3 linked regions of the Pseudonocardia sp. HH130630-07 genome follow. The protein of the gene in region 1 interacts with the protein of each later gene in a pairwise test. Links are inferred from orthologs where the notes say so. Each region holds a gene or a part of one and is shown in the gene's direction. Other genes may lie near its edges. The genes, in order: dnaE, rplL and dnaN.

Region 1 (10,363 bases):
CCGGCTGGATCGCCCAGATCGGGCTGTTCGTGATGCTCGGCCTGTACTCGGTCCCCGAACGCCTGCCCGCGGCGGTCGTGCCGGCCCTGGTCTGTGCGGCGGTGGTGCTGCTGGCGGCGCGGCCGCTGTCGGTGCTGGCGGCCGGGCTGCCGTTCCGGGTGCCCTGGCGGGAGCAGGCCTTCCTGTCCTGGGCGGGACTGCGCGGCGCGGTGCCGATCGTGCTCGCGCTGGTCGCGCTCACCGAGGGCGGACCGCAGAACCAGATGCTGGTCGACGTCGTGTTCGTGCTGGTCGTGCTGCTCACCCTGGTGCAGGGGACGACACTGCCGTGGGTGGCGCGGCTGCTCGGTGTCGTCTCGCGGACCGAGACCCGCGAGGTCGAGGTCGACGCCGCCCCGCTGGACGAGGTCGACGCCGAGCTGCTCCAGGTGAAGGTCCCGAAGGGTTCCCGGCTGCACGGCGTCTACCTGCGGGAGCTGCGGCTGCCGGCCGGGGCGACGGTCAGCCTGGTGGTGCGGGACGCCGAGGCGTTCTCCCCGCTCGGGGAGACCCGGCTGCGCGAGGGGGACCAGTTCCTCGTCGTCAGCACCCGGGACGTGCGGGACGCGACCGAGCAGCGGATCCGCGACGTCGACCGGGGCGGCAAGCTGGTCCGCTGGCACGCCCGCGACGACCGCTCGTCATAATCGGGGGTGTGAGTGCCGATCCCCCCGTGAGCGAGACACCCGCCGACCCGGCGTTGCGACGGCGCGGGACGCTGCTCCTGGCCGGGATCGCCGGCGCCGTGCTGGCGCTCGACCTCGCCAGCAAGATCGCCGCCGTCGCGTTCCTGGAGGACCGCGAGCCGATCGCCGTGATCGACGGCCTCTTCTGGCTGACCGTGCTGCGCAACCCGGGCGCGGCCTGGTCGATGGCCACCGGCTACACCTGGATCCTCACGATCGTCGCGGTCGTCGTCGTCGGCGTCATCATCCGGATCGCGCGCCGGCTGGCGTCGACGGGCTGGGCGGTCGGCCTCGGCCTGGTGCTCGGCGGTGCGCTGGGCAACCTCGTCGACCGGTTCTTCCGGGCGCCCGGACCGATGCGCGGGCACGTCGTCGACATGCTCGCGGTGTTCGCCCCGGACGGCAGCATCTTCCCGGTGTTCAACCTCGCCGACTCCGGGATCGTGTGCGGCGGGATCCTGCTGGTACTGCTCGCGGTGCGCGGCATCGAGATCGACGGGACACGGGCCTGACCATGGGAGAGCTGCGGAGCATGCCCGTCCCGGACGGGCTCGACGGAATGCGGATCGACGCCGGGCTGTCCCGGCTGCTGGGCCTGTCCCGGACGGTGGTCGCCGGCCTGGCCGAGGCCGGCCGGGTCCGGCTGGACGGCCGCGACGCCGGGAAGTCCGACCGGTTGCCGGGCGGGTCCTGGCTGGAGGTCGAGCTGCCCGACGCGGCGGCGCCGACCGTCATCGAGGGGCCGGTCGAGGTGGTCGCCGGCCTGACCGTGCTGCACGAGGACGACGACATCGTGGTCGTCGACAAGCCGGTCGGGGTCGCCGCGCACGCGTCGCCGGGCTGGACCGGCCCGACCGTCACCGGCGGGCTCGCCGCGCTCGGGTACCGGCTCTCCACCTCCGGTGCCGCGGAACGCCAGGGGATCGTGCACCGGCTCGACGTCGGGACCACCGGCGTGATGGTCGTCGCGACCTCCGAGCACGCCTACACCGAGCTGAAGCGGGCGTTCAAGGAGCGCACCGTGGACAAGCGCTACCACGCGGTCGTCCAGGGGCACCCGGATCCGTCGTCGGGCACGATCGACGCGCCGATCGACCGGCACCCGCGGCACGACTACCGGTTCGCCGTGCTGCAGGGCGGCAAGCCGAGCATCACGCACTACGACACGATCGAGGCGTTCCGGTCGGCGAGCCTGCTCGACGTGCACCTGGAGACCGGGCGCACCCACCAGATCCGGGTGCACTTCTCCGCGCTGCGCCACCCCTGCGTCGGGGACCTGACCTACGGTGCGGACCCGACGCTGGCGAAGCGGGTCGGCCTGTCCCGGCAGTGGCTGCACGCCCGCACCCTCGGGTTCGCCCATCCCGCCGACGGCCGCCACGCCGAGTTCACCAGCCCCTATCCCGGCGACCTGGCCGCGGCGCTGGACACGCTGCGGGACCCGTGAGGGCGACCGGGCACCCGGGGCCACCGCGGTGACCGGACTGACCACCCGCGGGCTCTGGGTGGTCGTCGCGGTGCTCGCCGTGGTGCTGTTCGGCGCGGTGTGGGCGGCCGGATCCGGGCCGTCCGCCGGGCCCGCCGTCCCGACCGGGTCGGTGCGGCTGGGCCCCGACCCCGGCCAGGACGTCGCGGGCTACCTGTCGTCGCTGCCCGCGCAGCTGCCCCCGCCGGGGGAGCGGGTCCCCGCACTGGTGCAGCTGGGGCAGCCGCTCGACGCCCGCGCGGTGGCGGCACTCGGCGCTCCCGGCACCACGACGGCGGTCCTCCGGGTCCCGCTCGACCGGGTCCAGACCGCGCTGCGGTTCGAACCGGTGACCGGGACCGGGGACCCGGTGGCCGCGCTGGGGGTGGCCAGGGAACGCGCGGCGTTCGCGGCCGAGGCGGACGCCGACCGGGCCCGGCGTGCGGTCCCGGACGCGGCGACGCCGCAGGCCCGGGAGTCACTGACCCGGCGCGCCGCGGTCGCCGCCGCGGAACACCGGGCGCTGGCCGGCCCGGGCTGCCGCTGCGTGGTCGCGCTCGTGGTGAGCGCCGACCGGGCCGGGCTGGAGGCGCTGGCCGGCCGGGACGGCGTCCGGGCGGTCCAGGCCGCACCGCCCGGGACGCCCGGGCAGGCCCTGGCCCTGTCCCCGTTGCTGCCCGAGCAGACCACCGCCGCGACCCCACCCCCGGACGACGGCCCGGTCCCGCCCGGCTGAGGCTGGGACTCGGACTTCCGGCTCCCGGTTGCCGGATCCGGCTCCTGGTTCCCGGCCCCGCTGCCCGGGTGTCCGGGGGCTCCCGCCGCGCGACCCCGCGCCGCGTCCGGCGGGCCCGGTCCCGTCCCGCTGGGCCTGTCTCGTCCCGTCGTGCCGGGCACGGCCCGGACAGCGGGCGTCCGGACGGCGTGCCGGGACCCGCCGGGCGTGGCCCTGCACCGGTTCCGCGGCGCGTCCGGCTGCCCGGCCACGTGCGGATCAGAACCCCGGCACGGTGCCGCCGGACGGTCGAGAGCACCGTTCCCGCTCCCGGAGACTCCGGGGCACCGCCCGGAACCCGCCGACACGCCGGAGCCGGGGTCGCGCGGGGCGTGAGCAGGAACGACGCTGCGGGCGCGGCCGGGAGCCGCCGCCGTCGCCGGAACTGTCGGACCCCGGGGCTAGTGTGGGACCACACCGAACCGGTCGGCCCTCCCCCCGGGGCAGGAGCCCCCCGGCAGCCTCGTCCGGCCCCGCCAGGCCGCTCCCGGGGGTTGCCGTTCCGCCCCGTCGTCGGGGGTCGTCGCGGTCGGTGCAGAGCACGGCACGCACGCGTCCACGGTCCGCTCCGGGCCGCGGCGCGGCGCGTGCGGACCGGGGAGCACCGCGCCGCCCAGGGCGCGGGAGAGGAGTGCGGAACACACATGGCTGCCGGCGGCTCGGAGACGGGTTCCTTCGTCCATCTGCACACCCACACCGAGTTCTCGATGCTCGACGGGGCGGCCCGCCTCGACGACCTCTTCGCCGAGGCCGCGAAGTACGAGATGCCCGCGGTCGCGATGACCGACCACGGCAACGTCTACGGCGCCTTCGAGTTCTGGCGCAAGGCCAAGGCGCACGACATCAAGCCGATCATCGGCATGGAGGGCTACGTCGCCCCCGGCTCGCGGCACGAGCGCAAGCGGACCGCGCTCGGCAACGGCAGCGAGAACAACCCCGACCTCATGTACACCCACATGACGCTGCTCGCGGAGAACACGGAGGGGATGCACAACCTCTTCCGGCTCTCCTCGCTGGCCAGCCTCGAGGGGTACTACTACAAGCCCCGTATGGACCGCGAGCTGCTCGAGCAGTACGGCAAGGGCCTCATCGCGACGACCGGCTGCCCCTCCGGCGAGGTCGCGCGGCTGCTCCAGCAGAAGGACTTCGACGCCGCCTGCCAGGCCGCGAGCGACTACCGCGACATCTTCGGGAAGGACAACTTCTTCCTGGAGCTGATGGACCACGGCATCGGCATCGAGAAGCAGGTCCAGGAAGACCTGTTCGCGCTGAAGAAGAAGCTCGACCTGCCCGGTCTCGCCACCAACGACCTGCACTACACCTACCCGGACGACACCAAGGCGCACGAGGTGCTGCTGTGCGTCCAGACCGGCAAGACCCTCGCCGACCCGAACCGGTTCAAGTTCGACGCGCAGGACTTCTACCTCAAGTCCGCCCGCGAGATGCGCGACCTCTGGGACCCGGTCCACCCCGAGGCCTGCGACAACACGTTGCTGGTCGCCGAGCGCTGCAACATCGACTTCACCACCGGCCAGGACCTGCAGCCCAAGGCCCCGGTGCCCGAGGGCGAGACCGAGGAGTCCTGGCTGATCAAGGAGGTCGAGCGGGGACTGCACATGCGGTTCCCGAACGGCGTCACCGAGAGGTACCGCCAGCAGGCCAACTACGAGGTCGGCGTCATCATCAAGATGGGCTACCCCGGCTACTTCCTGGTGACCGCCGACCTCATCCAGCACGCCAAGTCCGTCGGCATCCGGTGCGGCCCCGGCCGTGGTTCCGCAGCCGGGTCGCTGGTCGCCTACGTCCTCGGGATCACCGACCTCGACCCGATCCGGCACAAGCTGATCTTCGAGCGGTTTCTCAACCCGGACCGCATCTCGATGCCCGACATCGACATGGACTTCGACGAGCGCCGGCGCGGCGAGATGATCCGCTACACCACGGAGAAGTACGGCGAGGACCGGATCGCCCAGATCATCACCTACTCCACGATCAAGGCGAAGGCCGCGATCAAGGACTCCGCGCGGGTGCTGTTCGGGCAGCCCGGCTACTCGGTCGCCGACCGCATCTCCAAGGCGATGCCGCCCGCGGTGATGGGCAAGGACATTCCGCTGTCCGGGGTCTTCGACCCCGCGCACAAGCGCTACTCCGAGGCCACCGAGGTGCGGGCCCTCTACGAGGCGGACCCGCAGGTCAAGGAGATCATCGACACCGCGCGGGGCCTGGAGGGCCTGAAGCGGCAGTGGGGTGTGCACGCGGCCGGCGTGATCATGTCCTCGACGCCGCTGCTCGACGTCATCCCGATCCAGCGCCGCGAGTCCGACGGCGCGATCATCACGCAGTTCGACATGGGCGTCTGCGAGACCATCGGGCTGCTCAAGATGGACTTCCTGGGGCTGCGCAACCTCACGATCCTCGACGACGCCCTGGAGAACATCGGGCTCAACGAGAAGGCCCCGGTCGACCTCGACCACCTGGAGCTCGACGACGCGAAGACCTACGAGCTGCTCTCCCGCGGCGACACGCTCGGGGTGTTCCAGCTCGACGGCGGCCCGATGCGGGACCTCCTGCGGCGGATGGCCCCGTCGGAGTTCGAGCACATCTCCGCGGTCGGCGCCCTGTACCGCCCCGGCCCGATGGGTGCGAACGCGCACAACGACTACGCCGACCGCAAGAACGGCCGCCAGGAGGTCACGCCGATCCACCCGGAGCTGGCCGAGCCCCTCAAGGACGTGCTCGGCGAGACCTTCGGCCTGATCATCTACCAGGAACAGGTCATGTCGATCGCGCAGACCCTGGCCGGGTACTCGCTCGGTCAGGCGGACCTGCTCCGCCGCGCGATGGGCAAGAAGAAGAAGGAGATCCTGGACAAGGAGTACGTCACCTTCGCCGGCGGGATGAAGGACAACGGCTACTCCGAGAACGCCGTCAAGACGCTCTGGGACATCCTGCTCCCGTTCTCCGACTACGCCTTCAACCGCGCGCACTCCGCCGCGTACGGCGTCGTGTCGTACTGGACGGCCTACCTGAAGGCGAACTACCCGGCCGAGTACATGGCCGCGGTGCTCACCTCCGTCCGGGACGACAAGGACAAGGCCGCCGTCTACCTGGCCGAGTGCCGCCGGATGGGGATCACCGTCCTCCCGCCGGACGTCAACGACTCGGTGCGCAACTTCGCCCCGGTCGGTTCCGACATCCGGTTCGGTCTCGGCGGTATCCGCAACGTCGGGCACAACGTCGTCGACGCGATCGTCGCGGCGCGCCGGGAGAAGGGCGACTTCGCCGACTTCTCCGACTTCCTGCGCAAGGTCGACGCGGTGGTCTGCAACAAGAAGGTCGTCGAGTCCCTGATCAAGGCGGGCGCGTTCGACTCGCTGGGCCACACCCGCAAGGGCCTGCTGCTCGTGCACGCCGACGCCATCGACGCGGTGATGAGCACGAAGAAGGCCGCGTCGATGGGCCAGTTCGACCTCTTCGGGTCGATGGACGGCAGCGCGGGCGACGACGGGGACGACGCGCTCGGCGGCATCTTCGACGTGAAGGTGCCGAGCGAGGAGTGGGACAGCAAGCACAAGCTCGCCGTCGAGCGGGAGATGCTGGGCCTCTACGTGTCCGGTCACCCGCTGCAGGGCCTCGAACAGGCGCTCGCGGCGAAGGCGGACACCTCGATCGCCGACATCGTCGAGGGGACCGTCGCCGAGGGCGGGCAGGTCACCGTCGGCGGCATCCTCGCCAACGTGAACCGCCGGGTGAACAAGAACGGCGAGCCCTGGGCGTCGGCGCAGATCGAGGACCTCGCCGGTGGGATCGAGGTCCTGTTCTTCCCGCGCGCCTACCAGGTCGTCGGGGTCGACGTGGCCGAGGACGCGATCGTGCTGGTCAAGGCCAGGGTCAACAAGCGCGACGACCGGATCTCGCTGATCGCCAACGACCTCGCGGTGCCCGAGCTGGCCGCCGCCGGTGAGGGCGGGCTCCCGATCCGGGTCAGCCTGCGCACCGACCAGTGCACCCCCGAGCGCGTGTCGAAGCTCAAGGAGGTGCTGACCCACCATCCGGGCACGTCCGAGGTGCACCTGTCCCTGGTCTACGGCAGCAAGATCACGGCTCTGCGGCTCGACGACTCGCTGAAGGTCATGCACACCTCGGCGCTGATGGGCGACCTGAAGGCGCTGCTCGGGCCGGGCTGCCTGGGCTGATCCGGCAGCCGGTGCGGTGTTCCGGGGCCCGGCCCCGGGGCGGCGCACCGGGGGCCGGGCGGCGGGGCCCGCCGGTCACGGCGTGCCGGCCAGCTCCGCCCAGGCGGCCCGGGCCGGTGCGTCCCACCGGTCGTGCAGGGTCCCGAACAGGTCCGCGGCGCGGGCACCGGCCCACCGGTCGGGCAGCAGCTCGGCCGGGAGCTCGGGGTCCAGGAACGGGAACCGCCGCCAGGCGTGCACCAGCCGGACCTGCCGGGCGAGCACGCCGGTGCCGACCCCCGCCCCCGGGGCCGGTGCGCCGGCCGCGGGCGTGAAGCAGTCGAGGAACTCCTGGTAGGCCAGCTCGACCCGGTCGAGGTCCCAGGCCTGGGCGACGACGTCGGCCGGCCGGCCGATCGCGCCGTACCGGCCGACGAACGAGCTGCTCATCCCGCGCAGCCCGAGCTCGTCGAGCACCTGCGCGACCTGCTCCTCCTTCGCGGGGTCGGGGGAGACCCACACCCCGGGGGCGGGTGAGCCGAGCCCGGCCCAGGCCAGCCGGGTCCGCAGCCGGTGCCGCAGCTGTCGCCGGGACTCCGGTACCGACGCCAGCAGCACCAGCCAGCGGCCGTCCCACCCGGTCGCGGTGGCACCGAACCCGTAGATCCGGGCCGCACCCTCCGACAGCAGCCGCCGCCCGGCCGTCGTCAGGGACCAGCGGACCCGGCGGCCGTCGCGGTCGGAGACCAGCAGCCCCTCGGCCGCGGTCCGGGCCAGCGCCTGGCGCGCCGACTTCGCCTCGATGCCGAGCGCGCCCATCGTCTCCAGCAGCGCCCGGGTCCAGACCGGTTCGTCCGCCGGGAGCACGAACTCGCCGAGCACGGTGAGCAGCAGCGACCGCGCCGAGGCCTGGCCGAGCTCGCGACGGCGGGTGACGGCGCCGCCCGCGGGGCCCGGCCCACCGGGCCGCGACGGCGGGGGCCCGCCGGTGGCGGCCGGACCGGGATCGGGGGACGGGGTGGCCATGGTCCGGTGAGCCTAGTGCCCGTGCGGAACCGGCCGGCGCCGAACTCGGTGGCCCCGCCGCCCGTGACGACGCGCCGACCGGCCGGGATCCCGGACCCGGTCGCGGGCCACCGCCGGAGCCCGCCGGGTCGATCACCGTTCCTACCGGGACGGTGGATCACGGTAGTACGGTCGGGAGCCGTGACCGTCCCCGATCCCGGCGCCCGGCCGGGGACCCCGGAGCCCCGCTCCGCCGCGCCGTACGGCACGGCGGAGCTGCTCGCCACCGACCGCGCCCACGTCTGGCACCCGTACGCCCCGATGCCGGCGACGGCGACGCCGCTGGTCGTCGAGTCCGCGCAGGGCGTGCGGCTGCGCCTGCCGGACGGCCGCGAGCTCGTCGACGGCATGTCCTCCTGGTGGTCGGCGATCCACGGCTACCGGCACCCGCGCCTCGACGCGGCGGTGACCGACCAGCTCGGCCGGATGAGCCACGTGATGTTCGGCGGGATCACCCACGGTCCGGCCGTCGACCTGGCCCGGCTCCTCGCGGAGATCACGCCGGACGGACTCGAGCACGTCTTCCTCGCCGACTCGGGATCGGTGTCGGTCGAGGTCGCGATCAAGATGTGCCTGCAGTACTGGCGCTCCCGCGGCCGGCCCGGCAAGCACCGGCTGCTGACCTGGCGGGGCGGCTACCACGGCGACACCTTCGGTGCGATGAGCGTGTGCGACCCCGACGGCGGGATGCACGCCCTGTGGTCGGACGTGCTGCCCCGGCAGGTCTTCGCCGACGAGCCGCCGCCGGAGTTCGAGCACGACTACGTGGCGCACCTGGCCGAGCTCGTCGAGACCCACGCCGACGAGCTGGCGGCGGTGGTCGTCGAACCGGTGGTGCAGGGCGCCGGTGGGATGCGCTTCCACGATCCCCGCTACCTGCACGTATTGCGCGAGCTGTGCCACGCCCACGACGTGCTGCTCGTGTTCGACGAGATCGCGACCGGCTTCGGCCGGACCGGTGAGCTCTTCGCCGCCGGGCACGCCGGTGTCGCCCCGGACGTCATGTGCGTCGGCAAGGCGCTGACCGGCGGATATCTCACGATGGCCGCGACCCTGTGCACCGGGCGGGTGGCCGCGGGCATCACCGGGGGCGAGGCCGGCGTGCTCATGCACGGCCCGACGTTCATGGGCAACCCGCTGGCGTCCGCCGTGGCGCACGCGTCGGTGTCGTTGCTGCTGGAGCGCGACTGGCGGCGCGAGATCAAGGACATCGCGGCCGGTCTGCGCACCGGGCTCGCCCCCGCCCGCTCCCTGCCCGGGGTGCGGGAGGTCCGGATCCTCGGCGCGATCGGTGTGATCGAGCTCGACCACGACGTCGACCTCCCGGCCGCGACGGCGGCCGCCGTGGTCGCCGGCGTGTGGCTGCGGCCGTTCCGCAACCTGGTCTACGCGATGCCGCCGTTCGTCAGCACCCGGGCGGACATCGCGCTCGTCACGGCCGGCATGCGGGCCGCGGCACTGGCGGGATAGCGACCGGGTCCCGCTTCCCGAGCCACCCGGCCGGGTGCATTCTACTGTGATGCTGATCACGTTACGCAGAGGTGAAACGGCCTGACCGGCTGTTTCGTAGCGCGCCATCGATTCGATGAGAAACCCTCTCATCAAGATCCGTTTCCGTTGGACACACGGCGCGGCCGGCGGCCAGGACGGCACGCCCCGCCCGATCTCGCGACCGCACTGCCGCGGTCCGGACAGCCCCCTACGGACCGACATCGGAGCCTCTCGTGTCAGCGCAGGATCACTCCAGTAACTCCCGTCACACCAGCACCCCGAGCTCGGGCCGGGCCACCCGCGACGAGCACGCTCCGGCCGAGTCCGGGCGCGGGGAGCACTCGCCGCCGGGCGGCGGCTGGTTCGGACGGACCTTCCCGCACGCCCGGGCCGACCTGTCGGCCTCGATCGTCGTCTTCCTCGTTGCGGTGCCGCTCTCGCTCGGCATCGCCGTCGCCTCCGGTGCCCCGATCCTCGCCGGCCTCGTCGCCGCCGTCGTGGGCGCGGTCGTCGCCGGGCTGCTCGGCGGCTCGAAACTCCAGGTCTCCGGCCCGGCCGCGGGCCTCACGGTGATCGTCGCCGAGCTGGTCAACACCTACGGCTGGCAGGTCACCACCCTGATCACCGCCGGTGCCGGTGTCCTGCAGATCGTCTTCGGCCTGACCAA
Region 2 (9,088 bases), 3.0 Mb from region 1 along the record:
CGTGAAGGTCGAGTTCACCGTCGACGACGCCTGGGTCGGCAACCGGACGACGGCCTCGATCGAGATCGCCACCCTGCTCGGGTCCAAGTTCCTCGCCCTCGACCCGCGCGGCGACGGCGAGCAGGACCCGGACGCGCCGATCGGCCGGGACCGCACGACCTCGCCGTTCGACGTCGTCGACGCGTTCAACGGGCTCTCCGGGACCATCGACCAGCTCGACACCGCGGCGCTGGCGAACAGCCTGACCACGCTGTCGGACACCTTCCGCGACACCCCGCCGGAGATCCGCGGCGCCCTGGACGGGCTGTCGCGGCTGTCCACCACCATCTCCAGCCGGGACGCCGAGCTGAAGCAGCTGCTGGCGAACACCCGGCAGCTGTCGACGACGCTGGCCGACCGCCGCGGCGACGTCGTGAAGCTGGTGGACGACGGCAACCTGCTGCTCGGCGAGCTGCAGCAGCGCAAGCAGGCGATCGCGGACCTGCTCGACGGCGTCCAGCGTCTGTCGGTGCAGCTGCGCGGGCTGGTCGCGGACAACACCGAGCAGCTGCGCCCGGCGCTGGAGACGCTGGACCGGGTGCTCGCGGTGCTGGAGGCGAACCGGGACAACCTCGGCGAGATCCTGGACAACGAGGCGGTGTTCATCCGGGTGTTCGGCAACGCGCTCGGCAACGGCCGCTGGTTCGACAACTACGTCTGCGGGCTCGTCCCGCCGGCCGTCCCGCTCGGGGGTGACTGCTGATGGGCTCGTGGGCCAACGACCGGCGCCAGATCCAGCTCGGCGCGCTCGTGGCGGTGGCCGCGGTGCTGGCGGCGAGCGCGGTCTGGCTGATCGGCTCCGGCGGCGGGCGCCCGGTGACCGCCTACTTCACCAGCGCGGCGGCCTTGTTCCAGGACAACGACGTGCGGGTACTCGGCGTGCCGGTCGGCAAGATCGACCGGATCACGCCGGAGGGCGACCGGGTCCGGGTCGACATGACGATCACCGACGACGACGTCCGGCTCCCGTCCGACGTCAAGGCCGCCGTGGTCTCGCCCAGCCTGGTCACCGGGCGCTACGTCCAGCTCACCCCGGTCTACACCGGCGGCCCGGAGTGGAACGGCGAGCCGATCCCGCTGGAGCGCACCGCGTTCCCGCTCGGCGTCGACGACCTCACCCGGACCGCGACCGAGCTGTCCCGGGCGCTCGGCCCGCAGGGGGCGAACGCGAACGGGGCGCTGAACGACGTCCTCGACGTCACCGCGCGCAACCTGGACGGCAACGGCCGGGCGCTCAACGACACGGTCCGCAACCTCGGCGGCCTCTCGGCCACCCTCAACGGGTCCAGTGAGGACCTCTTCGGCACCGTGACCGAGCTGCAGAAGTTCACCTCCACGCTGCGCGAGAACGACCCGGGGGTGCGCGAGCTGAACGCCAAGCTCGCCGACGTCACCGGGTTCCTGGCCGGGCAGCGCGGCGAGCTGGGCGGGGCGCTGAACGAGCTGTCCTTCGCACTCGGCGAGGTCGCGACGTTCGTGCAGGACAACCGGGGTGCGCTCAACTCCAACGTGGACAAGCTGGCGAACGTGTCCCAGGAGATCGTCGACCACCAGCGGGCGCTGGCCGAGGTCGCCGACACCGCGCCCGCGGCGCTGGGCAACCTGACCAACATCTACAACGGCTCGTCGGAGACCCTGGACACCCGGGCGAACATCAACGAGCTGGCCTACCCGCTGCCGGTGGCGCTCTGCGAGATCCTGCGACGTTCGGCGACCCCGCTCCCGGTGGACGGCCCGGCGGCCGGCACGGGCGCGCTCTGCGACGGGCTGCGCCCGGTGCTCGACGGCGCGGTCCCGCTGCCCACCCCGCAGGAGGTCATCACCCAGCTGCAGCAGGGGGTGTCGCCGTCGTCCCCGCTGCCGCCGCAGCTGCTGCCCGGCTCACCGCTGTCGCTGACCGATCCCGGGTCGCAGCTGCGCGACCCGCAGGCCCCGGCCCCGCCGCCCGGCCCGCAGCCGGACCCGGCGGCCCCGCCGGCGCCCGCTCCCGGCCCGGCCGCCACGCCGACACCGGTGCCCGACGAGCCGGACGCCACCGAGGAGCCGGACGGCTCCGGTGACTCCCGGGACGGCGGCCTGTTCGGCGGACTCCTCGGAGGTGGCTCGTGAGCGGCCGTACCGCGCGGGTCGCCGCGCTGCTGACCGCGGCCGCGGTCGGTGCGAGCGGCTGCGGGGTGATCAGCGGCGGGCTGCGCGGGGTACCGCTGCCCGGCGGTGCGAACCTCGGCGAGGACCCCTACCAGGTCCAGATCGCCTTCGGAGACGTCGTCGACCTCGTCCCGCAGTCCCTGGTGCGCTACGGCGACGTCCCGGTCGGCGCGGTGCAGCGGGTCGAGGTCGAGCCGGGCACCTGGAACGCGCTTGTGACGATCGACGTCAACCGCGACGTCGAGCTGCCGGCGAACTCCACCGCGCGGGTGCGGACGACCTCGCTGCTCGGTGAGAAGTTCGTGTCGCTGGACCGGCCCGCCGGCCCGGCGGAGGGCTCGCTCGCCGCGGCCGGCCGGATCCCGGTCGCCGCGACCGGCCGGGCCGCGGAGGTCGAGGAGGTGCTCGGCGCGCTGTCGATGCTGCTCAACGGCGGCGGCGTGGCACAGATCCGGACGATCTCCACCGAGCTGAACAACGCGCTCTCCGGCCGCGAGCCCGAGGTGCGCGCCCTGCTGGACAACCTCGACCGGCTGGTCGGCTCGCTCGACGACAGCAAGGACGACATCAACCGCGCCCTGGACAGCCTGGACCGGCTGTCGGCGACGCTCGCGGCGCGGCGCCCGCAGATCAGCAACGCGCTGCAGAACATCAGCCCCGGGCTGCGCGAGCTGGAGGCCCAGCGGACCCAGCTGGTCGGGATGCTGCAGGCGCTGGACCGGCTCTCCGGGGTCGCGACGAACGTCGTCAACCGGTCCCGCGACGACCTGCTCGCCGACCTGGAGGCGCTGCGCCCGGTGCTGCGCAACCTCGCCGACTCCGGGCAGGACCTGCCGCAGTCGCTGGAGCTGCTGCTGACCATCCCGTTCACCGACGCGGCCACCGACGCCGTCGCCGGGGACTACGCGAACCTCTACGTGACCGTCGACGCCGACCTCGGCAGCATCCTGGACAACATCCTGCGGAGCCGCCAGCTCGGCCTGCCGCTGCCGCTGGAGCAGCTCCAGGCCCTGCCGCCGACCGCGCAGCTGCTGACGCCGCTGCTCGGTGGCGAGGCCCCGCCGGTCCCGCAGGCGCCCGGTGTGCCCCGGCTGCCGCTGCTCGGGCCGGAGCAGGAGACCCCCGCCCCGGCCGCACCGCCCGCCGAACCGGGGGCCCCGGCCCCGGCTACCGGGGCGACCCCGACCCCGACGCCCACCCCGGAGCCCCGTGACTCCGGCGGGGACGGGCTGCTCGGCGGTCTCTTCGGAGGTGGATCGTGATCACCAGGACCGTCCGCTGGCAGCTGGTGGCGCTGGCGCTCGTGACCATCGTCGGCGTCGGCTACGCCGGGTTCCGCTACGCCGGGCTGGACCGGCTGTTCGGGGCCACGACGTACCCGGTGACCATCCAGATGGCCGACTCCGGCGGCATCTTCACCGGTGCCGACGTCACCTACCGCGGGACCAGCGTCGGGCGGGTCGGCCCGCTGTCGCTGACCGACGCGGGGATCGACGTCCAGCTCGACATCTCCAACGACGCACCGGAGATCCCGGCCGACGCCCGCGCCGTCGTCGGGAACCTGTCGCCGATCGGTGAGCAGTTCGTGGACCTGCAGCCGGTCGCCGACGGCGGCCCGGTGCTCGCCGCCGGCACGGTCATCCCGCAGGAGCGCACCCAGGCCCCGGTGGGGATCAACACCTTCCTGACCGAGCTGGACCAGCTGGTCTCCACGGTGCCGAAGGACTCGCTGCGCACCGTGGTCTCCGAGCTGGGTCAGGGCTTCGAGGGGACGGCCCAGCCGCTGCAGCAGCTGCTCGACACCACCGGGCAGTTCACCACCGCGGCGACCGAGGCGTTGCCGCAGACGACGGCGCTGATCGCCGACGCCCGCCCGGTGCTGACCACGCAGAACGAGGTCGCCCCGCAGTTCCAGGAGTTCAGCCGGGGCCTGCGCGAGGTCGCCGAGCAGCTGCGCGAGTCCGACCCGGACCTGCGCCGCATCATCGACGACGGCCCCCGCGCCGGCGACGAGCTCCGCGCGCTGGTCCGGGAGAGCGGGCCCGGCCTCGGCGAGTCGGTCGCGAACCTGCGCACGGTCAGCGAGCTGCTGGAGCCGCGCCAGGCCGGGCTCCGGCAGATCCTGGTGACCTACCCGGGCCTGGTGGCGGTGGCGCCCAAGGTGGTGCCCGGTGACGGCACCGCGCACCTCGGGCTGGTCGTCAACTTCTTCGACCCGCCGGCCTGCGCGCGGGGCTACGAGGGCACCGACAACCGCGGCGGCCTCGACGTCACCGAGGTCCCGGTGAACGCGAACGCCCGCTGCGCCGAGCCCCCCGGCAGCCCGACGAACGTGCGCGGTATGCAGAATGTCGACCGGCCCCAGCCGCTGGACGTGCCGGACTACTCGGGCAACTCCGGGTACGCCGGCCCGCCGCCGGGGGAGGGGGACACCGACGGTGGTCCCGGGACCCGGCCCAACGCCGGTTCGCTCGGCGACGACCGCGCCCAGCGCGTCGGCTCGCCGTTCGTCACCGACGCCGCCCAGATCCTGCTGGGCGGGTGAGCCCCGTGACCCTGCCCGGCACCACGTCCGCGGGTACCGCGACGGCCCATCGGGGCGGCGCGGTTCCCCGGACGGTCCCCCGGTCGCCGATGCGCGGCCACCGAGCGGCTGTGCGCCCCGCAGCCGGGAGGAGGAACGCTCCCCATGAGCACTGATCTCACCGACCGCCCCGACGTCACCGACACCGCCGAGGACCCGGCCGGGCCGGAGCCGGGCGTCGCCGCCCGGATCCTGCCGGTGGCCGCGGTCGTCGCCGCGGTGCTGGCGCTGGTGTTCGGCGCGCTGTGGCTGTTCGCGCTGAACAGCGACCCGGTACGGGTCGCCGAGGCCCGCGACGACGTCCTGCGGGACGCCCGCCAGGCCGTCGTCAACCTCAACACCCTCGACCACGACGACGCCCAGAAGGGGCTGGACCTCTGGATCCAGTCGTCGTCGGGCTCGGTGCGCGACGAGTTCGAGAAGAACCGCGACGCCTACGCCCGGCTGGTGACCCAGCAGCGCCGGACCACCGCCGCGACGGTCGCCGACGCCGCCGTCGCCGAGGTCGACCCGCGGGCGGGGACCGCCCGCGTGCTGGCCGGTGTCGACGTGACCGTCACCCCGGAGGGTGCCGAGCCGACGGTGACCCGCCAGCGGATCGAGCTCGGCATGGTCGAGACGCCGGACGGCTGGAAGGTCGACGCGCTGGAGCCGCTGACGACCCCCGGCTCCGGCGGCTGACCCGCACCCACCGCCCGTTCCCAGGTCGACCACCCCAGGAGGTCACCGCATGTCCACCTCGCGCCGCCGCCCCACGGGCGGCATCCGCAGGCCCCAGGTCGCCGGTCGCCCCCGGCCCGGACGGGGCGAGAACGAGACCGGGCCGGACGAGCCCGGGACCCGGCCCGGCGGCGTCGCGCTCGACGACCGCACCGGTGCCCCGTTCACCCCGCCCGCCCCCGGTGACCCGGATCCCGCCGGGGCCGCCCCGGACGCGGGCCCCGCACCCGGTGCGGGCCGGACCGACCGGGCCGGCCGGACGCTCGCCGGGGACGCGCCGGAGGGCGGGCGCGGACCGGGACGGCCGGCCGGTCCCGACGCTCCCGGGCGCCCGGACGACCCCGCGGGCTCCGCGGGCACCGGACCCGACGAGGGATCCGCCGCCGACGGCGGGACCGGCCGGGCCGCAGGGCCCGAGGCCGCCGGCCGCCCGGCCGGTGCCGCCCGCGGGCCCCGGCTGCCCGCCGCCCCGCGGTCCCGCCGGGCGACCGTGCTGCTGCTCGTGGCGACCGTGCTGCTGACGACGGCCGCGGCCTTCTTCGGCGTGCAGTGGTACCGGACCGAGTACACCGGCTCCGCCGCGAACAGCGCGCTCGCCGACGTCGGCGCCACCGCCGAGGTGAGCCGGCAGGTGGGCGAGGCCGTCACCCGCGTCTACTCGTTCGACCACGCCCGCCTGCAGCAGGCCGAGGACGACGCCCGGGCCGTGATCACCCCGGCCTTCCAGCCGGAGTTCGAGCGGATCTTCGGCAGCGTCCGGGAGCTGGCCCCGCAGCAGCAGGCGGTGGTGACCGCGACGATCCCGAAGTCGGCGGTCGCGAGCATCGACGGCGACCGGGCGACCGTGTACGTCTTCGTGAACCAGGTGATCCGCCGCCAGGCCGACGGCGGTGCCCCGCAGGAGGGCGCCGCGGCGGCCCGGCTGCGGGTGGACGCCGAGCTCGTCGACGGCGGCTGGAAGATCGCCGCCATGACCCCGGCCTGACCCGGGCCCGGGTGCCCCGGACCCCCGGCGACGGGCGGGCCGGGGCGCCCGGGTACTGTCGTCGTCGATCCACCGAAGACCGCAGGTCCGTGTCCGGGTTCCCCGGCCACCGAAGGTCCCGGGAACACCGGGCGGCCCGCGCAGGAGGACGAGGCGAATCCGGGCGCTCGGCGCCCGCCGGTACTTTTCCCGCCCCGTGCCCTGCGCACGGGGCGTTCGTCGTTCTCCCGGGGGCCGTCGGCCCCGAGGGCGGTACCTGCGCAGCGCGGTGGCACTGCACGGACCAACCACCCGAGAGGAGGGCAGCGATGGCAGCACCCGACAAGGTCGCGGCGGTCGAGGAGATCACCAACCGCTTCCGCGAGTCGAACGCCTCGGTCGTCACCGAGTACCGCGGGCTCAGCGTCGCCAAGCTGACCCAGCTGCGCCGGGACCTGGGGTCGGACGCGAACTTCCGCGTCGCGAAGAACACCCTGGTCAAGCGCGCGGCCGCGGACGCCGGGATCGAGGGTCTCGACGACCTGTTCGCCGGGCCGACCGCGATCACGTTCGTCCAGGGCGAAGCCGTCGACGCCGCCAAGGCGCTGAAGAAGTTCGCCAAGGACAACCCCGGCCTGGAGATCAAGGGCGGGTACATGGACGGGCGCGCCCTGTCCGTCGCCGAGATCGAGCAGCTCGCGGACCTCGAGTCCCGCGAGGTGCTGCTGGCCAAGCTGGCCGGCGCGATGAAGGCGAACATGTCGAAGGCCGCTTCGCTGTTCAGCCAGCCGGCCTCGCAGGTTGCCCGGCTCGCCCAGGCGCTCGCCGACAAGAAGGCCGACGGTGGCGAGTCCGCCCCGGCCGCGGCCGACGGCGACTCCGCCGAGAGCTGATCACCACCCCCACCGAACGTCTTTCGTAAGAGAAAGGACCAGCCATCATGGCGAAGCTGTCCAGCGACGACCTGCTCGACGCCTTCAAGGAGCTCACCCTCCTGGAGCTCTCGGACTTCGTGAAGAAGTTCGAGGAGACCTTCGACGTCACCGCCGCCGCCCCGGTCGCCGTCGCGGCCGCCGGCCCGGCCGGTGCCGCGGCCCCCGCCGAGGAGGAGAAGGACGAGTTCGACGTCGTCCTCGAGGGCGCCGGCGACAAGAAGATCCAGGTCATCAAGGTCGTCCGTGAGGTCGTCTCGGGCCTGGGCCTGAAGGAGGCCAAGGACCTCGTCGAGAGCGCGCCGAAGCCGCTGCTCGAGGGTGTCACCAAGGAGGCCGCCGAGGCCGCCAAGACCAAGCTCGAGGAGGCCGGCGCGAAGATCAGCCTCAAGTGATCTGAGCGACGCTCCGCGAAGGGGGCGGGACCCGTACCGGGTCCCGCCCCCTTCGCCGTTCTCCGGGGCCTCCGGGCCGTGGACCGCTCGTCCCGGTGCGTCCCCGACCGGGTGCCGATGCCGCCCGGAAACCGCTGCGTACGCCGGAGGAAGCCGGTTGCCGACCGGTCGTCCCCGACTTCCGACCGCTCATCGACGGACGGGGACTTGACTCGGTGAGCCCGGCAGGTCACTCTTGGGCAACGGTGGTTGCCTGGATGCTGGAATCGGCGACCTGTCTCGACAGCTGCGTTCGCAGCGTCTATAGTCATTGTTTGCGCTGTCTGCGTCCAGGCTCTGCGCGCTCGCCACCGGGGAAAGCTTCGCCGACTGCACTGGTTCGTCCGGTGCTCCGCCGGAGTGGTCCGTCCTGGCGGGCGCGGGGAATCTGGAGCGCACGGCAGTGTCCGACAACAGACGGCGTGCCACGTGGCCGGGCTGCCGGCTCGCGATCCGGGGGGACCCCGAACGGATCGAGGGAGACGGTAGCGCTCGCCACCGGTGCACGCCAGACGAGAAGCGCAGTTCTCGGAAGGACGCATCTTGGCTGTCTCCCGCGCCGCCGCGACCACCTCGACCCTCTCCGCTTCGGCGAACCCGAACTACCCCGGCGCACCGACCCGGGTCACCTTCGCGAAGATCGCAGAGCCGCTGGAGGTCCCCGACCTCCTCGACCTGCAGATCCAGTCCTACGAGTGGCTCGTCGGCAGTGAGGCCTGGTTCCAGCGCCGGATCGAGGCCGGTGACGAGATGCCGGTCAGCGGGCTGGAGGAGATCCTCACCGAGATCTCGCCGATCGAGGACTTCTCCGGGTCGATGTCGCTGTCCTTCTCCGACCCCCGCTTCGACGAGGTCAAGGCCTCCGTCGAGGAGTGCCGGGACAAGGACATGACCTACGGTGCCCCGCTGTTCGTCACGGCGGAGTTCACCAACAACACCACCGGTGAGATCAAGTCCCAGACGGTCTTCATGGGCGAGTTCCCCGTGATGACCGACAAGGGCACGTTCATCATCAACGGCACCGAGCGCGTCGTCGTGTCGCAGCTCGTCCGCTCGCCGGGTGTCTACTTCGACCACGCGATCGACAAGACGACCGAGAAGGACGTCTACTCGGTCAAGGTCATCCCCAGCCGGGGTGCCTGGCTGGAGTTCGACGTCGACAAGCGCGACACCGTCGGCGTCCGGGTCGACCGCAAGCGCCGGCAGCCGGTCACCGTGCTGCTGAAGGCCCTGGGGTGGACCGCCGAGCAGATCGGTGAGCGTTTCG
Region 3 (9,086 bases), 2.2 Mb from region 1 along the record:
CCGCCGAGGACGCCGCCGCCGACGGTGGCAACGCCCGCACGACGAGTGCGGCACCGGGCGGCAGTGTGTCCAGCCGCTCGGCGACCAGGTGCCGGAGCCGCCGGCTGACCCGGTGCCGTACCACCGAGTTGCCGACGGCCTTGCTCACGACGAAACCCGCCCTCGGCGGGACGTGCCCATCGGGCACGCCGCCGGGGCGGGTCAGGTCGAGGTGCACCACCAGCCGGGACCGGCCGGCTCGCCGTCCACGACGGATCGTCGAGGCGAACTCGGGCCGGCGGGTCAGCCGGACAGGTGCCGGCAGCACGGCGCGGGCCGGTGGGTGCGCCGGCCGGTCAGGCCGAGACGGCGTTGCGCCCCTTGCGGCGGCGCGCGGCGAGAATCGCGCGGCCGGCGCGGGTGCGCATGCGCAGCCGGAAGCCGTGCGTCTTGGCCCGGCGGCGGTTGTTCGGCTGGAAAGTACGCTTGCTCACGGTCGGCTCTCCTGGTCGGCGGGTCACAGCACGTCACAGCACGCTGCGCCGCCGGTGATCTCATCGGTCGCTGGCTCGGTTCGAGGGTCACCGGCCGTCGATCCGGCCGCCACAGAAGAGTGGTGACCGTGCGGACGGGCGCGACACGCCCCTCCCGACCAGTGTCCGGTTCTCAAGGGTACGCAGCGCGTTTCGGACGGGTCAAACCACCCCCGGCCCGTTCCGGGCGCCTGCCCGCGGACACGGCCGCCGCCGGCTGCTACGGTCGCCGACCCGCCCGGGTGCGACCGGGCCGGATCCACCGTTCCCACCCGGACCAACCACACACGCGACGCGCCGACCGGCCGCCCCGCTGCGGGCCGGGCACGACGCGCTGCGTACCTTTACGCACAAGTGTGGACAACTCTGGGGATACATCACCTCAGGGTGAGCAGCGGATGCATCCGGACGGGGACCATCGCCGTACCACCGGGGGACGGGAGCGTTCCCCGGGCAGCGGGGGCGAACAGCGCGAGCAGGAGGGGGAACCGCGGATGACCGACCAGCCGGGCGATCTCGGCGCGGTCTGGAACCGGGTCATCGCCGACCTGTCGGGTTCGTCCGCGGAGTCGGGCGCCCCCTCGCTCTCCCCCCAGCAACGCGCGTTCCTCCGTCTCACCCGTCCGCTCGGCCTGCTGGACGGCACCGCGCTGCTGGCCGCGCCGAGCGAGTTCGCCAAGGACGCCATCGAGCGCATCCTCCGCAAGCCGATCAGCGACGCGCTCGGCCGGCACCTGGGTGTCTCGGTCAACCTCGCCGTCGTCGTCGACGCCTCCGCCGCCTCCGGCGGTACCGAGGTCCCCGACCCGCCCGGGTTCGGGATGGCCCGCGGCATCTCCGCCGGGGACAGCGCCCGGGACACCGGGACCACCGAGATCCCGGTCGTCGCCGCACCCCCGGTCCCGGCGCCGGGCGCCGGGGGCAGCACCGGTCGCGGTGAGAGCGACGCCCGCGCGAACGGCGACGAGGTTCCGGACACCGCTCCGGACCCCTCCGCCGGGCCGGAGCGCGGATACCCGGCCGAGCCGGTCCCGTCGGCAGGGGGGTGGGCCCCGATCCCGCCCGCCGAGCCCGCCCCGGCACGCGATCCCGGTGGCACCGCCTGGCCCGCCTACACCGCCCCGCAGGCCGGCGACCCGGTCGCACCGCGGTCGCAGACCCGGCTCAACGAGCGCTACACCTTCGACACCTTCGTCATCGGGGCGTCGAACCGGTTCAGCCACGCGGCGGCCGTCGCGGTCTCCGAGGCGCCGGCGCGGGCGTACAACCCGCTGTTCATCTGGGGCGAGTCCGGGCTGGGCAAGACCCACCTCCTGCACGCCGTGGGGCACTACGCGCAGCGGCTCTTCCCCGGGATGCGGGTGCGGTACGTCAGTACCGAGGAGTTCACGAACGACTTCATCAACTCCCTGCGCGACGACCGCAAGGTCGCCTTCCAGCGGCGCTACCGCGACGTCGACGTCCTGCTGGTCGACGACATCCAGTTCCTGGAGGGGAAGGAGGGGACCCAGGAGGAGTTCTTCCACACCTTCAACACCCTCCACAACGCGAACAAGCAGATCGTCGTCTCCTCCGACCGGCCGCCGAAGCGCCTGGAGACCCTCGAGGACCGGATGCGCACCCGGTTCGAGTGGGGACTGATCACCGACATCCAGCCGCCCGAGCTGGAGACCCGGATCGCGATCCTCCGGAAGAAGGCCGCCCAGGACCGGCTCGCGGTCCCCGGTGAGGTCCTGGAGTTCATCGCGGAACGGATCGAGCGCAACATCCGCGAGCTCGAGGGCGCGCTGATCCGGGTGACGGCGTTCGCCTCGCTGAACCGGCAGGCCGTCGACACCCAGCTCGCCGAGATCGTGCTGCGCGACCTCATCCCCGACTCGGCGGCCTCGGAGATCACCGCGCCGACGATCATGGCGGTCACCGCGGAGTTCTTCTCCGTGACGCTGGACGACCTGTCCGGCCCGGGGAAGACGAAGGCGCTCGCGCAGGCCCGGCAGATCGCGATGTACCTGTGCCGCGAGCTGACCGACCTCTCGCTGCCGCGGATCGGCCAGACGTTCGGCGGTCGTGACCATACGACCGTCATGCACGCCGACAAGAAGATCCGCAACGAGATCTCGCTCCGGCGCAAGACCTTCGAGCAGGTCCAGGAGCTCACCGCGCGGATCAAGCTGCGCGCCCGGCACTGACCCGGTCCCGCGCCCCGCTCCCTTCTCACGCACCCCCTCCCCGCTGCACTCATGGAGCTTCGGCCTCGTGACACCGGGCCGGAGCTCCATGAGTGGAGCCGGGCCGGGGGGTGAGGAGTACGGCCGGGGCGGGGCGGGTACGTGCTGGTCGGCGGCGGTACGGGGTGGTTCCGGGCGGACACGGCTCGTACCCGAACCGATCCCGACGCACCCACACGTACAACGGCGCTCAGATCGTCTCTGCGGGGCCGGCGGGATCCGCCCGGGGTGATCGGGTCCCCGGCGGCCGGGTGTCCACGGGCCCCGCGGTCGTCGGAGCCGGTCGCGATCCGGTCTCGATCCGGTCCGGCGTGGCGCCCACCGCGTGTCGCTCCCGGGGATCCCGTTCGTCGTCGGGTAGTGGGCACTCGGCGCTTCGTCACGCCGACAGATGATCGACATCGAGTACCCGGACGTCACTCTGCGTCGAACAGAGCGTGACGGATGAGGCGTGAGTGGGTTCCGTACGCAACGCCGCTTGCATCCCGGCGTGCCGGACCCATCACCCTGGGTCCACGATCCACCACACTTCCACCCACATCTGGGGACAAGTCTGTGGATAGCCGCCGCGCAGCCCGTGGACGGATGGCCCCGGATCCGTGGACAACTCTGTGGTGAACCCGGGATGAACCGGGGACGGATGGGGGGAACCCGCCCCGGTCCACCGCCGGCCGAAGCTGTCAACCGATGCCCCCACGGCCAGATCCCCAGTCGACGCGGCCTGCTGACCAGCACCGATGGCGTCCATCCACACCATGCACAGGACTTACTACTACGACGGGTTTTCTCTCTCTTAGTTCTTCCCCAAGAACAAGCGTGTGGAGGGGACACGAGGGGGCCCACGATCCGGGTACACGGCGTCGTGACCGGAGATCGGAGACCGCACCGGGCGAGCGCCGGGGCGGCGTGGAAACTGTCGGGGCGAGGCTCTACCGTGAGCCTCCCGGCGAATCGAGATCCCGACCCAGCACCGGCCGAACGGCCACCGCCTCAGGCGGACGGGTGGGGCCACGGCTCGCCGCAGCACCACCACCGCACCGCCGTCCCGTCGACGGCTGCGACCCACCGGTCGCGGTCCTGGCGCCACCGGGGAAGGTCCTTGATGAAGTTCCGGGTCGAACGCGACGTCCTCGCGGACGCAGCAGCCTGGGTGGCTCGCAGCCTCCCGGCCCGTCCTCCCGTGCCCGTGCTCGGCGGGGTCCTCATCCAGTCCGACGGCGAGTCTGGCGAGAAGCTGACCGTCTCCGGGTTCGACTACGAGACCTCGGCCCGGGTCGAGCTCGACGCGACGGTCGGGGAGCCGGGGCGGATGCTCGTCTCCGGCCGGCTGCTCGCCGACATCACCCGGGCCCTGCCCTCGAAGCCGGTCGATCTCGTCGTCGACGGTGCGCGCGCCACGATCAACTGCGGCAACAGCCGGTTCAGCCTCCCGACGATGCCGGTCGAGGACTACCCGCAGCTGCCGGAGATGCCGCAGAAGGCGGGTTCGGTCGCGGCCGACGCGCTGGCCGCCGCGGTCGCCCAGGTCGCCGTCGCCTCCGGGCGGGACGACACGCTGCCGATGCTCACCGGCATCCGGCTGGAGATCGAGGGCTCCCAGCTCACCCTCGCCGCGACCGACCGGTTCCGGCTGGCCGTGCGCGAGCTCGAGTGGGTGCCGGAGGACTCCTCGATCTCGACCGCGGTCCTCATCCCGGCCCGCACCCTCGCCGAGGTCGCGAAGACGCTGGCCGGCTCGGGCACCGTCGAGATCGCGCTGTCCGCAGGGGACGGCATGCTCGGCCTGACCGGCGGTGGCCGTCGCTCCACGAGCCGGCTGCTCGACGCGGAGTTCCCGCGGTTCCGCCAGCTCATCCCGGCCGAGCACACCACGGCGGTCGAGCTCGACGTCGCGACGCTCGTCGAGGCGATCAAGCGCGTGTCCCTGGTCGCGGACCGGGTGGCCCAGATCCGGATGGAGTTCGGCGAGGACGGCCTGCGCCTGGCCGCCGGCGGCGACGACGTCGGGTCCGCGGAGGAGGAGCTCCCCTGCGCACTCGACGGCAACCCGCTGACCATCGCGTTCAACCCCGGGTACCTGCTCGACGGTCTCGGCGCCCTGCACACCGACCGGGCCCAGCTGACGTTCACCACGCCGAACCGGCCGGCCCTGGTCCGCCCGGTGCCCAAGCCCGCCACCGACGACACCGGTGAGGCGCCGTCCCCGGAGAAGTCCGGCTACCTGCACCTGCTGATGCCGGTCCGGCTCCCGGGCTGATCCGCTCCGGCGGGGCCGCGGTGGCGTGGCCACGGCGGGACCGGAAGACTCGATCCCCGGCGTGATCGACGAGGATCGCCGTGCCCCGCAACGCGGTGCGCGGCGCGTGAGGACAGAGGGGGCATCGCAGTGCAGATCGGTCTGATCGGCCTGGGCCGTATGGGCGGCAACATGCGGGAGCGGCTGCGGGCCGCCGAGCACGAGGTCGTCGGCTACGACCCGCGGCCGGAGGTCAGTGACGTCGGCTCCCTGCAGGAGCTGGCCGGCGCGCTGTCCGCGCCGCGCGTCGTGTGGGTCATGGTCCCCTCGGGGGAGCCGACCCGGAACACCGTCGCGACGCTCGCCACCGTGCTGGAACCCGGCGACCTGGTCATCGACGGCGGCAACTCGCGCTACACCGACGACAAGCCGAACGCCGAGCTGCTCTCCGCGCACGGGATCGGCTACGTCGACTGCGGCGTCTCCGGCGGGATCTGGGGCAAGGACAACGGCTACGGCCTGATGGCCGGTGGCGAGCCGGAGCACATCGAGCTCGCCATGCCGATCTTCGACGCGCTCCGGCCGGAGGGGCTGCGCGCGGAGGGCTTCGCCCACGCCGGTCCGGTCGGCGCGGGCCACTTCGCCAAGATGGTCCACAACGGCATCGAGTACGGCCTGATGCAGGCCTACGCCGAGGGCTTCGAGCTGATGCAGGCCAGCGAGCTCGTGACCGACGTGCCTGGTGTGATCCAGGCGTGGTCGCGCGGCACGGTGGTCCGCTCCTGGCTGCTCGACCTGCTGGTCGACGCGCTGAAGGACGACCCGGAGCTGGCCGAGCTGGAGGGCTGGGTCGACGACTCCGGTGAGGGCCGCTGGACGATCGAGGAGGCCATCGCGCACGCCGTCCCGCTGCCGGTGATCTCCGCGGCGCTGTTCGCCCGGTTCTCCTCCCGGCAGGACGAGTCCCCGGCGATGAAGGCGGTCGCCGCGCTGCGCCAGCAGTTCGGCGGGCACGCGGTCAAGAAGGTCGGCCCGGCCGGCGCTCCCGGCGAGAAGGCCGGCCCGGCGCAGGGAGGCTGACCGGTCGGTGTACCTCAGGCGGTTCTCGGTCACCGACTTCCGGTCGTGGCCGGAGGCGGAGCTCGAGCTCGATCCCGGCGTCACGGTCCTGGTCGGATCGAACGGCGCCGGCAAGACGAACCTCGTCGAGGGGATCGGTTACCTCGCCAGCCTCGGCTCGCACCGGGTCTCCTCGGACGTGCCGCTGATCCGCCGGGGTACCGAGCAGGCCGTGCTGCGCGGCGAGGTGCACCACCACGGCCGCAGGCTCGGCGTGGAGCTGGAGATCAACGCGCAGCGGCAGAACCGGGCCCGGGTGAACCGGTCACCGGTGTCGCGGCCGCGGGACGTCCTGGGGATCCTCCGCAGCGTGCTGTTCGCACCGGAGGACCTCGCGCTGGTCCGCGGCGACCCGACGGAGCGCCGCCGCTTCCTCGACGAGCTGCTGGTCGCCCGGTTCCCGCGCTACGCGGGGGTCCGCTCGGACTACGACAAGGTGCTCCGGCAACGGTCGGCCCTGCTGAAGTCCGCGAAGCCCGCGCTGCGGGGGTCGCGGGGGCGGCAGCGCCCGGCCCCGCCGGCGGCGGGTGACGAGCTCCCCGAGGACGCCTCGGCGCTCACCACCCTGGAGGTGTGGGACGGCCACCTGGCCCGCACCGGCGCCGCGCTGCTCGCCGGTCGTCGCGAGCTGGTCGTGTCGCTGGCCCCGTACGCCCGGGACGCGTTCGCCGAGATCGCGCCGTCGTCGGACCCGATCGGGCTGGACTACCGGTCCAGCCTGGGGACCCCGGGCGTCGCGGAGCTCCCGGAGTCGACCGGTGACCTGGAGGAGCTGCTCCTGCGCCGGCTGGCGGAGGTGCGGGCCCAGGAGATCGAGCGGGGCGTGTGCCTCGTCGGCCCGCACCGCGACGAGCTGGAGCTCGCGCTCGGCGAGGGGCCGGCGAAGGGGTACGCCAGCCACGGCGAGTCGTGGGCGTTCGCGCTCGCGCTGCGCCTGGCGTCCTACCGGCTGCTGCAGGCCGACGACGTCGAGCCGGTCCTGGTGCTCGACGACGTCTTCGCCGAGCTCGACGCCACCCGCCGGCGCGCGCTGGCCGGTCTCGTCGCCGGGGCCGAGCAGGTCCTGGTGACGGCCGCCGTCGGTGAGGACGTGCCGGCGGAGCTGGACGGGGCCCGGTTCGAGGTCCGTGACCGGACGGTGGCCCGCCGGGAACCGGCAGGAGAACCGGCGGCGGAGCCGCGGTGACCGGCCCGGTGACACGGCGCGGATCAGGTCTCGACCGCATCACGGCGATCTGGGGACAAGCCTGTGGATAATGTGGATAACTCCCGCGGAGCCGGGGACGGACGCCGTCGTGGATCGGGGAACCGCCGGACAGACGGTCGCGGCGCGGGCCGTCCCGGTCGGCGGCCTGGGGATGGAGCCGCGGAGGCCCCCGGTCACGGGCCGGTCACGGGCGGCGGTGCGCCGGGGGAGCAGGGCGACCTGCTCGGCGGGGAGCGGGCCGGGCTGCGCGGCGCGGATCTCGCCCGGGACGCGCTGCGGGCCGCCCGCGAGGCGTCCGCCCGCAAGGTCGAGGAGCGGGCCGAGCAGGCACTGCCGAAACTGCGGGTGGTGTCCGGGAAGGGCCGGCGGCGCCGGTGGTCGGGTTCCGGCCCGGACGACCGGGACCCGCAGCCGTTCGGCCGGATCGCCTCCCGGGTGTCGATGGACCGTGGCTGGTCGTCCCGGCTGACCGACGCGACGGTGCTGGGCCGCTGGCCCCAGCTCGTCGGGCCGGACGTCGCGGACCACTGCATCCCGGTGTCGCTGCGCGACGGCGAGCTGACCCTGCAGGCCGAGTCGACCGCGTGGGCCACCCAGCTGCGCACGCTGCAGCGGCAGCTGCTGACCCGGCTGGCGGCCGCGGTCGGACCGGACATCGTGCGCCGGATCCGGGTGGTCGGCCCGAGCGGACCGAGCTGGCGGCACGGCCCCCGGCACGTCCGCGGCCGCGGCCCCCGTGACACCTACGGGTGACGACGACCGGCCCTCGGCGACCCGGAGGTGTCCGGACGGGCGACGGGAACGTTGCGAGCGCGTCACGGCGCCGTACCCGTCCGGAATGCCCGACCCGGGTGGGGAGCCGGGTTCGGGACGGCGCCGGCCGTACGTCGGCGGTGAGCGCGAGATGACACGGCCATCGGACCGCCCGTCCCCGTCCGGGCACATTTGATCCCGCACCGGACGCCGTTCGCCCGTCTGTGGCGGTTCTGGGCGGGTCCTGAGCGCCTTTCCGTCGGTCCCTGCGGGTAGACTGTGACGGTGTTCCCGGGCGCCTCCCCCTGACATGACCTGAGCGCCCGGTAGGTGGAACCGTTCCACGGTCGCCCGCGTCGAGAGACGCGGTGCCCGCGTGGCCGGTTCACGTGGCGAGGAGAACCAGCTACTCGTGGCTCAGGACAAGGCAGCGAAGAACGCCTACGGCGCGTCGTCCATCACGGTCCTCAAGGGGCTGGAGGCGGTCCGCAAGCGGCCCGGCATGTACATCGGCTCCACCGGTGAGCGGGGCCTGCACCACCTCATCTGGGAGGTGGTGGACAACTCGGTCGACGAGGCGATGGCCGGCCACGCCACCAAGGTCGTCGTGACCCTGCAGGCCGACGGCGGCGTCCGGGTGGAGGACGACGGGCGTGGCATCCCGGTCGAGATGCACCCGACGGAGAAGAAGCCGACCCTCGAGGTCGTCCTCACCAGCCTGCACGCCGGCGGCAAGTTCGACGACAAGTCCTACGCCGTCTCCGGCGGTCTGCACGGCGTCGGTGTGTCGGTCGTGAACGCGCTGTCCACCGCGCTCGAGGTCGAGGTCCGCAAGGACGGCGTGATCTGGAAGCAGCGCTACGACCACGCCAAGCCCGGCGAGCTCATCGAGGCCGGCACCACGAAGAAGTCCGACAGCGGCACCACGATCACCTACTGGGCCGACCCGACGATCTTCGAGACGACCGCCTACACGCTGGAGACGATCCGCCGCCGGCTGCAGGAGCAGACGTTCCTCAACAAGGGCCTCA

The links.
Region 2: the proteins of dnaE (region 1) and rplL interact in binary tests that used the Escherichia coli proteins (3 or more experiments, as listed by UniProt). The link is inferred for Pseudonocardia sp. HH130630-07 from one-to-one orthologs.
Region 3: the proteins of dnaE (region 1) and dnaN interact in binary tests that used the Escherichia coli proteins (3 or more experiments, as listed by UniProt). The link is inferred for Pseudonocardia sp. HH130630-07 from one-to-one orthologs.

Annotation. Positions count from the first base shown.
Region 1 is NZ_CP013854.1:127,087-137,449, reverse strand. The notes cover bases 3,217-7,361. They hold dnaE (DNA polymerase III subunit alpha), read left to right. Parts: upstream 3,217-3,609; coding sequence 3,610-7,161; downstream 7,162-7,361. Other genes in these bases: AFB00_RS00630 (PaaX family transcriptional regulator), read right to left, coding at 7,237-7,361. Outside these bases: AFB00_RS00655 (potassium/proton antiporter), read left to right, coding at 1-686; lspA (signal peptidase II), read left to right, coding at 713-1,237; AFB00_RS00645 (RluA family pseudouridine synthase), read left to right, coding at 1,240-2,172; AFB00_RS00640 (hypothetical protein), read left to right, coding at 2,201-2,926; more of AFB00_RS00630, read right to left, coding at 7,362-8,166; AFB00_RS00625 (adenosylmethionine--8-amino-7-oxononanoate transaminase), read left to right, coding at 8,347-9,675; AFB00_RS00620 (SulP family inorganic anion transporter), read left to right, coding at 9,930-10,363. UniProt on the Escherichia coli protein: DNA polymerase III is a complex, multichain enzyme responsible for most of the replicative synthesis in bacteria. This DNA polymerase also exhibits 3' to 5' exonuclease activity. The alpha chain is the DNA polymerase catalytic subunit.
Region 2 is NZ_CP013854.1:3,088,268-3,097,355, forward strand. The notes cover bases 6,219-9,088. They hold rplL (50S ribosomal protein L7/L12), read left to right. Parts: upstream 6,219-7,395; coding sequence 7,396-7,782; downstream 7,783-9,088. Other genes in these bases: AFB00_RS31935 (nuclear transport factor 2 family protein), read left to right, coding at 6,219-6,476; rplJ (50S ribosomal protein L10), read left to right, coding at 6,785-7,348; rpoB (DNA-directed RNA polymerase subunit beta), read left to right, coding at 8,365-9,088. In the rest of the region: AFB00_RS15005 (MCE family protein), read left to right, coding at 1-742; AFB00_RS15010 (MCE family protein), read left to right, coding at 742-2,148; AFB00_RS15015 (MCE family protein), read left to right, coding at 2,145-3,449; AFB00_RS15020 (MCE family protein), read left to right, coding at 3,446-4,732; AFB00_RS15025 (hypothetical protein), read left to right, coding at 4,877-5,452; more of AFB00_RS31935, read left to right, coding at 5,502-6,218. UniProt on the Escherichia coli protein: The binding site for several of the GTPase factors involved in protein synthesis (IF-2, EF-Tu, EF-G and RF3). Is thus essential for accurate translation.
Region 3 is NZ_CP013854.1:2,292,321-2,301,406, reverse strand. Bases 3,052-5,919 are described here. They hold dnaN (DNA polymerase III subunit beta), read left to right. Parts: upstream 3,052-3,842; coding sequence 3,843-4,997; downstream 4,998-5,919. Other genes in these bases: gnd (phosphogluconate dehydrogenase (NAD(+)-dependent, decarboxylating)), read left to right, coding at 5,157-5,919. In the rest of the region: rnpA (ribonuclease P protein component), read right to left, coding at 1-307; rpmH (50S ribosomal protein L34), read right to left, coding at 336-473; chromosomal replication initiator protein DnaA, read left to right, coding at 1,007-2,701; more of gnd, read left to right, coding at 5,920-6,056; DNA replication/repair protein RecF, read left to right, coding at 6,064-7,281; AFB00_RS11140 (DciA family protein), read left to right, coding at 7,345-8,055; gyrB (DNA topoisomerase (ATP-hydrolyzing) subunit B), read left to right, coding at 8,432-9,086. UniProt on the Escherichia coli protein: Confers DNA tethering and processivity to DNA polymerases and other proteins. Acts as a clamp, forming a ring around DNA (a reaction catalyzed by the clamp-loading complex) which diffuses in an ATP-independent manner freely and bidirectionally along dsDNA.